DNA from 3 places in the Streptomyces sp. NPDC002742 genome. Region 2 is predicted to be linked to each of the others. Evidence: riboswitches for the same ligand, from Rfam matches in the RefSeq annotation. Region 2 holds a riboswitch; each other region holds the start of a gene.

Region 1 (4,597 bases), on a different contig from region 2:
GTCCACGGCGGCGAGGCGGTCTGCGTGCATCGGTGCGGTTACGTCATGCTCTGCACCATGATCGGCAATTGGAGTACGGCGGTCGGCAGGGCGCTGCGGGGTCGGCCGGCGCCGGTGACGTACGGGCTGATCGTCCTGTGCTGTCTGATCTTCGTGATCGGTCCCGCCTCGGGCCTCGATCCCGCGTACGGCACCGGGGACGAACTGCTGCTCGCCCAGCGGGCGTACTTCCGCCGCTGGGGCGTGGTCCCGGCCGAGTTGTTCGGCGGGGCCCCGCGTGGGGTGCTCACCCCCGCCACCGCCCTGTTCATCCACGGCAGCTGGCTCCATCTCCTGGGCAACATGCTCTTCTTCTACGTCTTCGGGCTGATGACCGAGGAACGCATGGGCCACCTGGAGTTCGCCCTCTTCTATCTGGGCTGCGGATATCTGGCCCTGCTCGGTTACGCCGCCGCCAACGCCGGTTCGCAGCAGTCCCTGGTCGGGGCCTCCGGGGCGATCTCCGCGGTGCTCGGGGCGTTTCTGTACCTGTTCCCCAAGGCCCGGGTGACCAGTCTCTTCCCGTTCCTGTTCTTCCTGCCGCTGCGGTTCCCGGCCTGGGTGGTGCTGCCGTTCTGGTTCGCCCTGCAGTGGCTGGCGGCGGGCCGCAGCACCTCGGGACCGGGAGTCGCCTATCTGGCCCACCTCGTGGGCTTCTCCCTGGGCTTCGTCTACGCGTGGGCGCGGTTCCGCCGTCGCGGGACCGCGACGCCCGCTCCGGGGGTGCTGCGGGGGCCTCAGGTGGATCAGCCGGGCCAGGTGGACCGCGAGTAGGGTGAGATCCCCAGCAGCGGCCCCCTAGGGAGAGAACCAGCCGTGATCACCGCGATCGTCCTCATCAAGACCAGCGTGGACCGGATCCCAGAGATCGCCGAGTCGATCGCGTCGCTGGAGAGCGTCAGCGAGGTCTTCTCCGTCACCGGCACCTACGACCTGATCGCGATGGTCCGGGTCAAGGCCCACGACGACCTCGCGGACGTCATTCCGGGCAAGATCAGCAAGATCCCGGGCGTCGAGGCGACGGACACGCACGTGGCGTTCCGTACGTACTCCCAGCACGACCTGGAGGCGGCGTTCGCGATCGGTCTCGACTCCTGACCGACGCGACACCGCCTCCGGACACCTCCTCCGGGCGGACGGCTCGGGGCGTCAGACCGCCGGGACGCAGCGGCCGCCCTCGGTGCGGTACTGCCAGCGAGCGCCGTCCCTGACGAGCTCGCGCACCGCGCGGACGAACCGCTCGACGTGCTCGTCGGGGGTACCGGCCCCGAAGCTGACGCGGATGGCGTTGAGGGACTTCTCGCCGGGGGCCGCCTCGGGGGCGCCGCACTCCCCCTGGCTCTCCGGGGCGCTGCCGAGCAGCGTGCGGACCAGCGGGTGGGCGCAGAAGAGGCCGTCACGGACACCGATGCCGTACTCGGCGGAGAGCGCCGCCGCGAAGTGCGAGCTGTTCCAGCCCTCGACGACGAAGGAGATGACGCCGACCCGCGGGGCGTCGTCACCGAAGAGCGAGAGGACCCGGACCTCGGGGACCTCGGCGAGGCCCGCGCGGACGGTACGGATCAGGTGCTGCTCCCGGGCGACGAGCTGGTCGAAGCCCTCCTCGGTGAGCGCCTTGCAGGCCGACGCGATCGAGTAGGCGCCGATGACGTTCGGCGAGCCGGCCTCGTGCCGGGCGGCGCTGTCGTGCCACTCCACGTCCACGCCGCCGTCCGCGCGCCGGGTGACCTTGCGGCTGGCGCCGCCGCCCGCGAGGTAGGGCTCGGCGGCGAGCAGCCAGTCGGAGCGGCCCGCGAGGACTCCGGAGCCGAAGGGCGCGTACAGCTTGTGCCCGGAGAAGGCGACCCAGTCGACGTCGAGGTCCTTCACCGACACCGGGTGGTGCGGGGCGAGTTGCGCGGCGTCGAGGACGATGCGGGCTCCGTGGGCGTGCGCGGCGGCGGCCAGCTCGCGCACCGGCCACAGCTCCCCGGTGACGTTCGAGGCGCCGGTGACACAGACCAGGGCAGGTCCGTACGGGTCACGGTCGGCGAGGGCGCGCTCCAGCGTCTCGACGGCCTCGTCCGGGGTGCGCGGGGCGTTCAGGTAGGTCACCCGGGCGTCGCGCCAGGGGAGCAGCGAGGCGTGGTGCTCGGTCTCGAAGACGAAGACCTGGCAGTCGGCCGGGAGCGCGGCGGCGAGCAGGTTGAGCGAGTCGGTGGTGGAACGGGTGAAGACCACCTGGTCGCCGGCGCGGCAGTCGAGGAACTCCTCGACGGTCCTGCGGGCGTTCTCGAAGAGGTCGGTGGACAGCTGCGAGAGGTAGCCGGCGCCCCGGTGGACGCTGCCGTAGTACGGCGCGTACGCGGCCACGTCGTCCCACACCCGCTGGAGGGCGGGCGCGCTGGCGGCGTAGTCGAGGGCCGCGTAGGTCACCTCGCCGCCGGTGACGAGCGGGACGGTGACATCCCGGCCCAGAACGGCCAGGGGGGCACAAACGGACTGGTCGGCGGCAACGGTGGAGACAGACATGGCGAGCTCCTGTGAGAGGCAGGCGGGATCACCGCGCGAGGCGGCCGCCCGCAGGCAGCGCTCAACGCAGGGAAAGGTGAAAAGGGTGTGCGGGGGCGGGGCTCTACGCCCTATCGCATTCGCTTGCTCACAGAAGGCTCCCTCGAACGACCAGGACCCCTGGTTGCGTCCGCCCGGAGGGCGGGAGGGGTCCGCGCTTGCCGTAGGCCTCGCTGCCTACGACCTGGTCTTCACCCGGGGCACCCCGCCACGGACGGAGGGTTGCCGGACAGCCGGCCGGGGCCTGATGGCTGTCACTCATGACCTGGTACAGCATCTTGCCAGAGGATCTTCCACGCGCAAGGCGCAGTCCGGATCCTGGACTGCGCCTCGCTCCGTGTCTCTGGCGGATCAGGCGGATCCGGCGGATCAGGCGGATCAGGCGGATCAGGCGGATCAGGCGTTGCTGGCGGCCACCCAGCGCTCCAGGGTGCGCTTCGCGGCGCCGGAGTCGATCGCCTCGGCCGCCTTCTCCATTCCGTCGCGGAGCTGGTCCGCGAGCGGCGCGCCGGTCGGCGACAGGGCCACCAGGGCCGCCGCCGAGTTCAGCAGGACCGCGTCCCGTACGGGGCCCTTCTCGCCGTCCAGGACGCGCCGGGCGACCTCCGCGTTGTACGAGGCGTCGGCGCCGCGCAGGGCCTCCACCGGGACGATGCCGAGCCCGACGTCGCGCGGGTCGAAGCGCTCCTCGGTGACCGAGCCGTCGCGGACCACCCAGACGTGGGAACCCGCGGTGGTGGTCAGTTCGTCGAGGCCGTCGTCGCCGCGGAAGACCAGCGAGGAGTTGCCGCGCTCGGCGAAAACGCCCGCCACGATCGGCGCCATCCGGGGATCGGCGACACCGACCGCCTGGGCCTTCACCCGTGCCGGGTTCGTCAGCGGGCCGAGCACGTTGAAGGTCGTCCGGATGCCCAACTGGCCGCGCGCCGCCGCCACATGACGCAGCGCCGGGTGGAACTTGACCGCGAAGCAGAAGGTGATCCCGGCTTCCTCCGCGACCTCGGCGACCCGCTTCACCGTCAGCTGGAGATTGACGCCGAGCTTCTCCAGGACGTCGGACGAACCGGACGCGGAGGACGCGGCCCGGTTGCCGTGCTTGACGACCTTGGCGCCGGTGCCGGCCACCACGATCGAGGACATCGTGGAGATGTTCACCGTCTTCGCGCCGTCGCCGCCCGTGCCGACGATGTCGACGGTGTGTCCGGGCACCTCGATCACATTGGCGTGCTCGTACATCGCCCGGACGAGTCCGGTGATCTCCTGGACGGTCTCGCCCTTGGCCCGCAGGGCCACCACGAACCCGGCGATCTGCGCGTCGGTCGCCTCGCCGCGCATGATGCGGTCCATCGCCCAGGCCGTGTCGTCCGCGCTCTGGTCGCGGCCTTCGAGCAGTCCGTTCAGTACCGCGGGCCAGGAACGGCCCGCCGCGGTGTCGCCTCCAGCGGGGTTCACAGCGCTCATGGTCGCTCCTGGGTTCGTGGGTCACGCGGTCGCGGGTGACACGGGTCGTGGGGTGACGCGGGGTGGATCGCCCCGCACCACCGGGTGAGTCCACCCTATCCAGCCCCGAGGACGGCAAAGAGCCCCGTCCATGTCATGGACGGGGCTCCAGCCGTGGCGAACAGCAGGGGATCAGTGGTGGCCGTGGCCGCTCGTGATCTCCTTGTACTCCTCGACGGTGGGCTTGGGGATCTGGCCTTCGTCCCCGTAGAAGCCCTCGCTCATCCTGGCGCGCAGCTTCTGCGCGCCCGAGACCTTGCGCTCGACACCGTTCTCGTCGACCGTCGGGCCGATCTCGGCCGGCTTGTACTGCTCGTGCGCGGTGAGCGTGTGCAGCGCGTCCTGGCTGAGCGGCTCGTGGACCTCGATGAACTCACCGTGCGGCAGGCGCTTGATGATGCCCGACTCGCGGCCGTGCAGCACCTTGTCCCGGTCCCGGCGCTGGAGGCCGAGGCAGATCCGCTTGGTGGCCATGAAGGTGAGCACCGGCACGACGAAGAAGGCGATC
Region 2 (4,597 bases):
TGAGCTCCAGCTCCAGACCGAAGGTCTGGGACTCCTCGACGGTGATGACGCCTTCCTTGCCGACCTTGTCCATCGCCTCGGCGATGAGCTCGCCGATCTGGGTGTCGGCGGCGGAGATGGAGGCCGTGGAAGCGATCTGCTCCTTGGTCTCGACATCCTTGGCCTGCTCGAGGAGGGCACCGGAGACGGCCTCGACGGCCTTCTCGATACCGCGCTTGAGAGCCATCGGGTTGGCGCCGGCGGCGACGTTGCGCAGACCCTCGCGCACGAGCGCCTGGGCCAGCACGGTCGCCGTGGTCGTACCGTCGCCGGCGACGTCGTCCGTCTTCTTGGCGACTTCCTTGACCAGCTCGGCGCCGATCTTCTCGTACGGGTCCTCGAGCTCGATCTCCTTGGCGATGGAAACACCATCGTTGGTGATCGTGGGCGCGCCCCACTTCTTCTCGAGGACGACGTTACGGCCCTTGGGGCCGAGGGTGACCTTGACGGCGTCGGCGAGCTGGTTCATCCCGCGCTCGAGACCGCGCCGTGCCTCCTCGTCGAACGCGATGATCTTGGCCATGTGAAGTGGTCCTCCCGGACGGGGTGGATTTCTCCGGATCGTGCCCGCGCCCGCGACGGACGGCCTGCAAGCCTTGTGGTTCCTTGCCCCACAGGCCCGCGGGCCTCACTGGCCCGATCCAAGTTCTGTCACTCTCACTGGGAGAGTGCTAACGCCAATGATTAGCACTCGACCCCGTCGAGTGCAAGGTGTGCTCGCGAAGCGAGCTCGTTGGGGGGTGGTGGTCGGGTGACGGGCGGGCGCAAGCGCCTCTCGCGAAAACAGGCCCGGCGAGCGGCCTCCGCACGAGTCACAGAGGCGGCCTCTCGTGCGCGCCCGCACAGGGGGCACGCGCGGGCGCGCGGGCGCGCACGAGATGAGGGGGAGGCCGTCGGGGACGCACGAGGGGCCCGCATCCCTGGTGGGATGCGGGCCCCTCGGCGTGAGTGCGTCGGTGGCCGTTCGCGCCCGGACTAGACGGCGAGTTTGACCATGTCCGCCTGCGGACCCTTCTGGCCCTGCGAGATTTCGAACTCCACTCGCTGACCCTCTTCAAGGGTGCGGTAGCCGTCCATCTGAATCGCGCTGTAGTGCACGAAGACGTCCGCACCACCGTCGACCGCGATGAAGCCGTACCCCTTCTCCGCGTTGAACCACTTGACGGTGCCCTGAGCCATGCCTAACTCCCCTATTACTGGCCCTTGCACAGATCCACACTTCGCGGATCCGGGTCAGACCTCACCCCCCAACGGTTGGGGGTGTGCGCCGGAACGCGTCGACCGCGGCTGAATGTATCTGTCCAACTGCCCTCTGCAACAGGTCAATCGGACGAGAATTCTGGGCATGGCTGATCAATGATATACGGAGAACCCGCAATGATTCAGGGCAAGTCGGGCCCCGTAAATGCCATAAACGGCCCATAAAGGCGAGGCAGTTTGGCTACTTCTTGTCGGCCGCCGAACGGGTACTCATATGCGCCCGGCATGAAACCGACAGCGAAAGCGGAGCGACTTCCCCAACCCTAGCGCGTTCAACCATGCAGAATTGCCCCCTCCGTTTCTCTCACGGAGGGGGCAATTCGATGAACTCAGCGTGTTCGGCATTACCGAGGGTAACGATCAGCCTCCGGCGACGGCCGGAATGATCGAGACGCCCACACCGTCCGGGGTCGCCGTTTCGAGACCCTGCTCGAACCTCACGTCGTCGTCGTTGACGTACACGTTGACGAAGCGGCGCAGCTTGCCCTGGTCGTCCAGAACGCGCGCGGCGATGCCCGTGTGGTTCTTCTCCAGGTCGGTGATGACCTCGGCGAGGGTCGTGCCCTCGGCTGTCACCTCGGCGGCGCCGCCGGTGTAGGTGCGCAGGATGGTGGGGATGCGGACGTTGACGCTCATGATGCGAGGCCAGCCTCTCGGAAGGAGTCGAGGTTCGGACGGATGGTCGCGGTCAGTCCGGTGTCCGAGGCCACCGCGTCCAGGGTCTTGAGGCCGTCGCCGGTGTTCAGCACGACCGTGGTGAGGGCCGGGTCGAGGAGACCGTTCTCGATCAGCTTGCGGGTGACGCCGACGGTCACCCCGCCGGCCGTCTCCGCGAAGATGCCCTCGGTGCGCGCGAGCAGCTTGATCGCGTCGACGATCTGCTCGTCGTTCACGTCCTCCACCGCGCCGCCGGTGCGCCGGGCGATGTCGAGCACGTACGGCCCGTCCGCGGGGTTGCCGATGGCGAGCGACTTGGCGATGGTGTCCGGCTTCTGCGGCCGTACGACGTCGTGACCGGCCTTGTAGGCGACGGACACCGGGGAGCAGCCCTCGGCCTGGGCGCCGAAGATCTTGTACGGCTTGTCCTCGACGAGCCCGAGCTTGACGAGCTCCTGGAGACCCTTGTCGATCTTCGTGAGCTGGGAGCCGGAGGCGATCGGCACGACGAGCTGGTCCGGCAGCTTCCAGCCGAGCTGTTCACAGATCTCGTAGGCCAGCGTCTTGGAGCCCTCGGCGTAGTACGGCCGCAGGTTGACGTTGACGAAGCCCCAGCCCTCGCCGGCCGGGTCGCCGATCAGCTCGGAGCAGAAGCGGTTCACGTCGTCGTAGTTGCCCTGGATGCCGACGAGCTCGCCGCCGTAGACCGCGGCCATGACGACCTTGCCCTGCTCCAGGTCGTGCGGGATGAACACGCAGGAGCGGAAGCCGGCGCGGGCCGCCGCGGCGCCCACGGCGCCGGCGAGGTTGCCGGTCGAGGAGCAGGAGAGGGTGGTGAAGCCGAAGGCGCGGGCGGCTTCGATGGCCTGGGCGACGACGCGGTCCTTGAAGGAGTGCGTCGGGTTGCCGGAGTCGTCCTTGACGAAGAGCTTTCCGGCCTCGACACCGAGCTCGCGGGCCAGGTTGTCGGCCTGGACGAGCTTGGTCCAGCCGGGATTGATGTTCGGCTTGTCCGCCACGTCCGCGGGGACGGGCAGGAGGGGCGCGTAGCGCCAGATGTTCGCGGGTCCCGCTTCGATGCGCTTACGGAGCTCTTCGGTCTCGTAGGCCGAGAAGTCGTAGGCGATCTCCAGCGGGCCGAAACACTCCTCGCAGGCGAAGACCGGGCCGAGTGGGACGCGGTGTCCGCACTCGCGGCAGGAAAGCGCCGCGGCCGGGCCGAGATCCACCGCGTCGGCGGAGTTCGTGGTACTTGCATCTGTCTGCGCAGCCATGGAGGCGAGGCCCTTTCCTCATCTTCCTCACGACGCACTTCGCCGTGAGACGGATTTGGCACCTTCCCTAGCCGGGAGCCTCGCGACGCGATCGACATCGATCGGTACGAGACCGGCTGGAGGGTTGCCGGGGCTTCATCGGGCCGTATCCCTCTGCCCCTCTGGATGAGCGGTATTTGATTGTTGAACTGTTGAACGCGATACATGCCGATGATCCAGGACATGCGATGGTCATCCGCGTTGTTCAAGACTGTAACCGAAGGCCAGGACAGTTGAGATAGTCGTCCGAACCGCGAGACGACGGCAATCGATCTGCCGCTGGCCGCAGCGGGCACGCCGATGAGAGCGTGTGATCAGACAGTGAGGAGCCGCAGACCGTGCTGAAAGACGTCGAAAGCTGGCTGAGCACACGCTCCTGGTCCGTGACCGACCGCCCGCTCCACAGGCTCATGGCCGCGAAACGCGTCAGCGGTTCGACGGTCAGCGTCGTACTGCCCGCGCTCAACGAGGAGGAGACGGTCGGCGAGATCGTCGCGATCATCCGCCACGACCTGATGCAGCAGGTGCCCCTCGTCGACGAGATCGTCGTCGTCGACTCGGGCTCCACGGACCGCACCTCCGCGGTCGCCGCCGCCGCGGGCGCGCGCGTCGTGCACCGCGACGACATCCTCCCGCGGATCCCGGCCGTGCCCGGCAAGGGCGAGGTGCTGTGGAGGTCGCTGCTCGTGACGAGCGGGGACATCGTCTGTTTCATCGACGCGGACCTCAAGGAGTTCTCTTCCGACTTCGTCTCCGGGATCGTGGGCCCGCTGCTCACCGAACCCGGCGTCGATCTGGTCAAGGCCATGTACGACCGTCCACTCGGCGGCGCCACCGGCCAGGGCGGCCGGGTCACCGAGCTGATGGCCCGCCCCCTGCTGAACATGCACTGGCCGCAGCTCGCGGGCTTCGTCCAGCCGCTCGGCGGCGAGTACGCGGCCCGCCGCTCGCTGCTCGAACAGCTCCCGTTCCCCGTCGGCTACGGCGTCGAACTGGGCATGCTCGTCGACGCCCTGCACCTGGTGGGCCTGGACGCCCTCGCCCAGGTCGACGTCGGGGTGCGCAAACACCGCCACCAGGACGGCCAGGCGCTGGGCCGGATGGCCGCCGCGATCTACCGCACCGCCCAGCTCCGGCTGGCCCGCGGCCATCTGATCCGCCCCGCCCTCACCCAGTTCGAGCGCGGCCGGGACGGTTTCCAGCCGCGCACGTACTCGGTCGACACGGAGGAAAGGCCACCGATGACCGAAATCTCCGAGTACCAGCGGCGCAGGGCCGCGTAGACCAGCCCGACCGGCCGTGCTTCGCATACGGCCGAAGGGAACGTT
Region 3 (4,597 bases), on a different contig from region 2:
CGGCGTCCACCGGACGAGCACGACACCGGGTGTGGCGTCCCCGGCAGTTCCTGGAGCAGGGTCACATGGGTGACGGACCGGCGGATCGGCCGGACGGGGGTGGAGCGACGTGCTGAGGGGCGCTGGTCCCTCGGCGGAGGCCGGGAATCAGCCGCCGCTGCGTGCCCTGGTGTCCGCCGTGCCCCGGGCAGGGGGCGAGAACCCGGCGCTGTGCCACCGACGGCCGTCCCGGCGGGCCTGTTTCAGCCGTCGTCATTCCTTCTGGCCGCCGAACGTGTGGTGTGGGTGACGCGCCTCTACGCTCATAGCCTGCGCCGAACGTAGGCGGACCGCACGTGGACGGGGCGGACCCGTGGACCGTCCCGGCACGTGCTCTGTGTTCTGCGCGCGTGCTCCGTGTTCTGTGCAGTGGGCATGCGTTGGTTCCGGGGATGGGACAGAGTGTGGTCATGGGGCGCCTGTGGATGACGTGGTCGATCGACGGAGTCGGATCGGCCGGCCAGAACGTCGCGGACGTGGAGGCGGCCTGCCGTGCTCTGGTCGGCTCCGTCGAGCGGTCCCGGCGTGCCTTCGATGTGCCGGAGCCGTGGGAGGAGCTCCGTGAGTCGGCGCTGATCCTCCAGGACCGGATCCTGGGCTCGGGGCGCGAGGTCCTTGACCAGGGCCGACAGTGGACCTCGACTCTGAAGGGCGTGAGCATCATCCTGATTCCGCGCGACTGAACGGTCCGGACGCCGGAGAACCGGACGCCGGGCCCGGCGTCCGGTTCTCCGTTCGACCATGCGTGCCAGGACCGCAGTCATCTGGGCGGCCGGGGGCCCGGCCGGGTGGAACCCTCCCCGATTTCGTCGGGAAGGTCAGGCGCCGGCCGTGACGGGCGCCGCCTCTTCGTCGCCCCGGAAGGCGGGGTGGCCGCTCAGACGGCGTACGTAGTCCCGGAGCCGGTGATGCCCGCCGAGGATGTCCGACGGGCCGAGTCGGGTGAGCGCCACCCACACGTCCACGTCCGCCGCCGTCAGGTTCTCGCCCAACACATAGGACCGCTCCATGAGTTGGCAGTCCAGCAGCTCCAGGGCCGCCGAGAGCTCCGGGGGTTCGGCGGTCGGGGTGACGTCGCGGTCCAGCAGGTCGCGCAGGGCTTCGATGTCCGCGGTGAGAGCCGGCGGGCACAGTGTGGAAGGGTGCCCCGTGGTGTGGCCGGAGAGCAGCCCCGCGAGATCGCGGAGAATGTCCGGCGTGTGGTTGCTGACGATGCGTCCGCTCCAGCGGTCGCACAGCGCGGGTGCCGTCAGCGGTCCGTCGTAGTGGTGCTCGGTGGCCTCGTAGGCGCGGCGCAGTGAGGCGAAGGCGTCGGGTGTCCTGGCGGGGTGCGCCAGGACTGTGGTGGCGACCGAATCCTTCAGACCGAGCAGGTCGAGGGTGATCGCGATGCGCTGCGATAGCGGACAACTCTCCGACAGATACAGCTCGTAGCGGTGCGGCGCCGGGTAGAAGCCGCCGGCCAGGCCCACGCCGATACGGCTGTGGACGCGGTGGGAGAGGACGGACGGTGTCGTCACCTTCAGGCGAAGGCCCGAAGGGAACGAAACCTGGTCACAGGGACGTGAGTTGGCTGTACCGGAAGTGCGCGAAGCTGTCTCGGGCATTGACTCTCCCTTGGGGAACGAGGAAGCCACCGCCGCCTTTTGGGCACCAGCGGCCGAATGCGGATTGACGCGCCTGTCGGCACCGGTCCGGATCGAACGGACCGGTCGCGGATCAGTAGGCGCTGGAGACACGCAACAGATCGATGTGCAGGCGCCTCGTCAAACCGTTCCTGGGCAATTCCCACCGGTCCCGACTCCAGGCTCGCGAGACGCGAGACCACGCTTGCCCCACCGCACCGGCGGGACCCGGTCGTCACCCGGGGCACCCCGTCGCGGTGGAAGGGTTGCCTGTCAGCGAGCCGGGGCCGATGACCACAGGAGCGGGCGAACCGCACCGTGGGCGCTGACAATCGTGACCGTCCAGGCCAGTCTCGGTGCGACCTGTCGCGCCGTCAAGAAGGCCGGGCGCGCGGTCTCACCTGGTGGTCATCCGCATTGACATTCTTTTCGGGGCGGGCCTAACGTGCGGCGCACAACGGGATGCCTCAGGGCCGGAGAAGAGAAATGGTGACGGCGATGCACGCAGCTGACGGGACGGCCGCATGGCGGCGTCCGGGCCGCGATGTGCTGTGCGCCGACCGCTCCGTGGACCTGCTGCGTGTCAGCAGCGCACTGTGTACGGGCACATGTCGCCCGCTCTGCCACGGCTGACGGCTTTTCCTCTGCGTCTCTGACGAACACCGCTGTCGCGGTGTGCCCCTTCTTCGTCCAGCCCCTGTTCCACGTGCACCCGTGCGTCGATCCGCGCTGAGCCGCTCCGGCTCCGCGTCGTGCCGCCGCTCGCCGTGGTCCGGGGTGTCCGCATCCGCTGGAGCTCTCCATGAGTCAATCTCCCGGCACAGCTGTGTCCTTTGGATCAGCGCCGCCCGCCGAGGCGATCCCCCGTCCTGACGTCCCCGCCCCGCCGAAGCCCCTGGCGGCTCAGCGGGTCCTTCCGCTCCGGCGCCCCGGCCGCTGGATCATCACGGCCGTCGTGCTCGTACTGGTCGCCCAGATCACCCACGGCCTGGTGACCAACCCCTTCTACCAGTGGGACCGTTTCCAGTACTGGTTCCTGCGCCCGACGATCCTCGACGGACTGCTCATCACTCTCGAAGTCGCCTTCTACAGCGCGATATTGGGTTTGCTGGGCGGCATCCTGCTGGCGCTGGCCCGGCTCTCTCCGAGCCCGGTGCTGCGCGCGGTGAGCTGGGTCTACACCTGGCTGTTCCGCTCGGTACCGCTCATCGTCGTCCTGCTGTTCCTCTACAACTTCAGCGCCCTGTACCAGACGTTGAGCGTCGGCGTGCCCTTCGGCCCGGCCTTCTTCACCTTCGACGAGTCCCGCCTCGCCACCGACATGGCCGTCGCCGTCATCGGACTCAGCCTGAACGAAGCGGCGTACGCCTCCGAAGTGGTGCGGGGCGGCATCCTCTCGGTCGACCAGGGCCAGCACGAGGCGGCCTCCGCCCTTGGCCTGCCGAGGCGGTACCAGTTCGCGAAGATCGTCTTCCCGCAGGCGCTGCGCTCCATCACCCCCAACTACGTGAACCAGTTGATCGGCCTCATCAAGGGCACCTCGCTGGTCTTCTACGTCTCCCTGCTGGACCTGTTCGGCTCCGTGCAGAGCATGGGCAGTACCTATCCCGGCGACATCGTGCCGCTGCTCCTCGTCGCCACAGCCTGGTACCTGATCCTCACCAGCGTCGTGTCCGTCATCCAGTTCTACGTCGAGCGGTACTACTCGCGGGGCGCTGTGCGCACCCTGCCGCCGACCCCGTTGCAGAAAGTACGGAACGGTCTGCGCGATGTGCGGGCCCGGGTCCGGAGGGAGACGGCGATATGACCGGCGAAGCGCGTCAGGCGACGGTGAAGACCAGGACGGGTCCGCAGGAGCAGGAGCAGGAGCAGCAGCAGGAGCGGGAGCGGGAGCAGGGGCAGGGGCAGGGGCAGGCCACGGGGACCGGGACGGTCCCGGCGGCCGAGGTCGTCGGAGTACTCGGGACCCAGCCGGCGGCGGTCGAGGTGCACGACGTGCACAAGTGGTACGGCGTCCATCAGGTCCTGGACGGCGTGGAGTTGACCGTCCGGCCCGGAGAGGTCACGGTCATTCTCGGACCCTCCGGATCCGGCAAGTCCACTCTCCTGCGGGTGATCAACCATCTGGAGAAGCCCGAGATCGGCCACGTCAGCCTGAACGGCGAGCTCATCGGCGTCCGCAGGCACGGCGAGCGTCTGAAGGAACTGAGCGAGCGCGTCATCCTGGGCCAGCGCAGCCGCATCGGGTTCGTCTTCCAGAACTTCAATCTCTTCCCGCACCTGACCGTGCTGGACAACGTGGCCGCGGCTCCGGTGGCGACCGGAAAACTGTCCAGGCCCGAGGCCCAGCAGCTGGCCCGCGATCTGCTCGCCCGCGTGGGGCTGGCGGACAAGTCCGGTGCCTATCCACGGCAGTTGTCGGGCGGACAGCAACAGCGGGTGGCCATCGCCCGCGCCCTGGCCCTGCGGCCCGGGGTCATCCTCTTCGACGAGCCGACCTCGGCGCTCGACCCCGAACTGGTCGGCGAGGTGCTCGCCGTCATCAAGGATCTGGCCAGAAGCGGCACCACCCTCGTCATCGTCACCCACGAGATCGGCTTCGCCCGCGAGATCGCCGACCGGGTCGTCTTCATGGACGGTGGCCGCATCGTCGAACAGGGCACGCCCGCGGAGGTGTTGGACGATCCGCAGCAGGAGCGGACCAGGGACTTCCTGAGCAAGGTCCTCTGACCCGCGCGCCGAGTGCGGACGGCGAGGCACCTGTCGGCACCCGCCTCGGTCCGCCTCCGCAGGCACGCGTTCGGCGAAGCACCTCCCAGCACGAACCCCGGAACTCGCCGTCCGCCGTGAGCCGTTACGCACCACCATCCGATTTCGCGGCCCGCCGGGACCGCGCCCCCACACCCGCACCGCACACACCCGACAAGGACAGC

Evidence for each region. Region 2 has a riboswitch for S-adenosylmethionine ahead of thrC (threonine synthase). Riboswitches for the same ligand answer to the same signal wherever they lie in the genome.
Region 1: another riboswitch for S-adenosylmethionine. It lies ahead of ACFYW8_RS17305 (aminotransferase class V-fold PLP-dependent enzyme); the one in region 2 lies ahead of thrC (threonine synthase).
Region 3: another riboswitch for S-adenosylmethionine. It lies ahead of ACFYW8_RS23985 (putative leader peptide); the one in region 2 lies ahead of thrC (threonine synthase).

The regions. Positions count from the first base shown of each region.
Region 1 covers NZ_JBIAQF010000008.1:348,343-352,939, forward strand. The annotation lists gene ACFYW8_RS17295 (rhomboid family intramembrane serine protease) at 58-813, shown strand; gene ACFYW8_RS17300 (Lrp/AsnC ligand binding domain-containing protein) at 856-1,137, shown strand; gene ACFYW8_RS17305 (aminotransferase class V-fold PLP-dependent enzyme) at 1,189-2,550, opposite strand; SAM riboswitch class IV at 2,739-2,855, opposite strand; gene trpD (anthranilate phosphoribosyltransferase) at 2,986-4,050, opposite strand; gene ACFYW8_RS17315 (cytochrome bc complex cytochrome b subunit) at 4,222-4,597, opposite strand, start outside.
Region 2 covers NZ_JBIAQF010000005.1:238,211-242,807, forward strand. The annotation lists gene groL (chaperonin GroEL) at 1-562, opposite strand, end outside; gene ACFYW8_RS10440 (cold-shock protein) at 1,015-1,218, opposite strand; gene ACFYW8_RS10445 (MoaD/ThiS family protein) at 1,660-1,935, opposite strand; gene thrC (threonine synthase) at 1,932-3,230, opposite strand; SAM riboswitch class I at 3,246-3,402, opposite strand; gene ACFYW8_RS10455 (glucosyl-3-phosphoglycerate synthase) at 3,608-4,552, shown strand.
Region 3 covers NZ_JBIAQF010000013.1:75,535-80,131, reverse strand. The annotation lists gene ACFYW8_RS23995 (hypothetical protein) at 450-722, shown strand; gene ACFYW8_RS23990 (cell envelope biogenesis protein OmpA) at 858-1,559, opposite strand; gene ACFYW8_RS23985 (putative leader peptide) at 1,759-1,878, opposite strand; SAM riboswitch class IV at 1,861-2,004, opposite strand; gene ACFYW8_RS23980 (amino acid ABC transporter permease) at 2,467-3,471, shown strand; gene ACFYW8_RS23975 (amino acid ABC transporter ATP-binding protein) at 3,468-4,394, shown strand.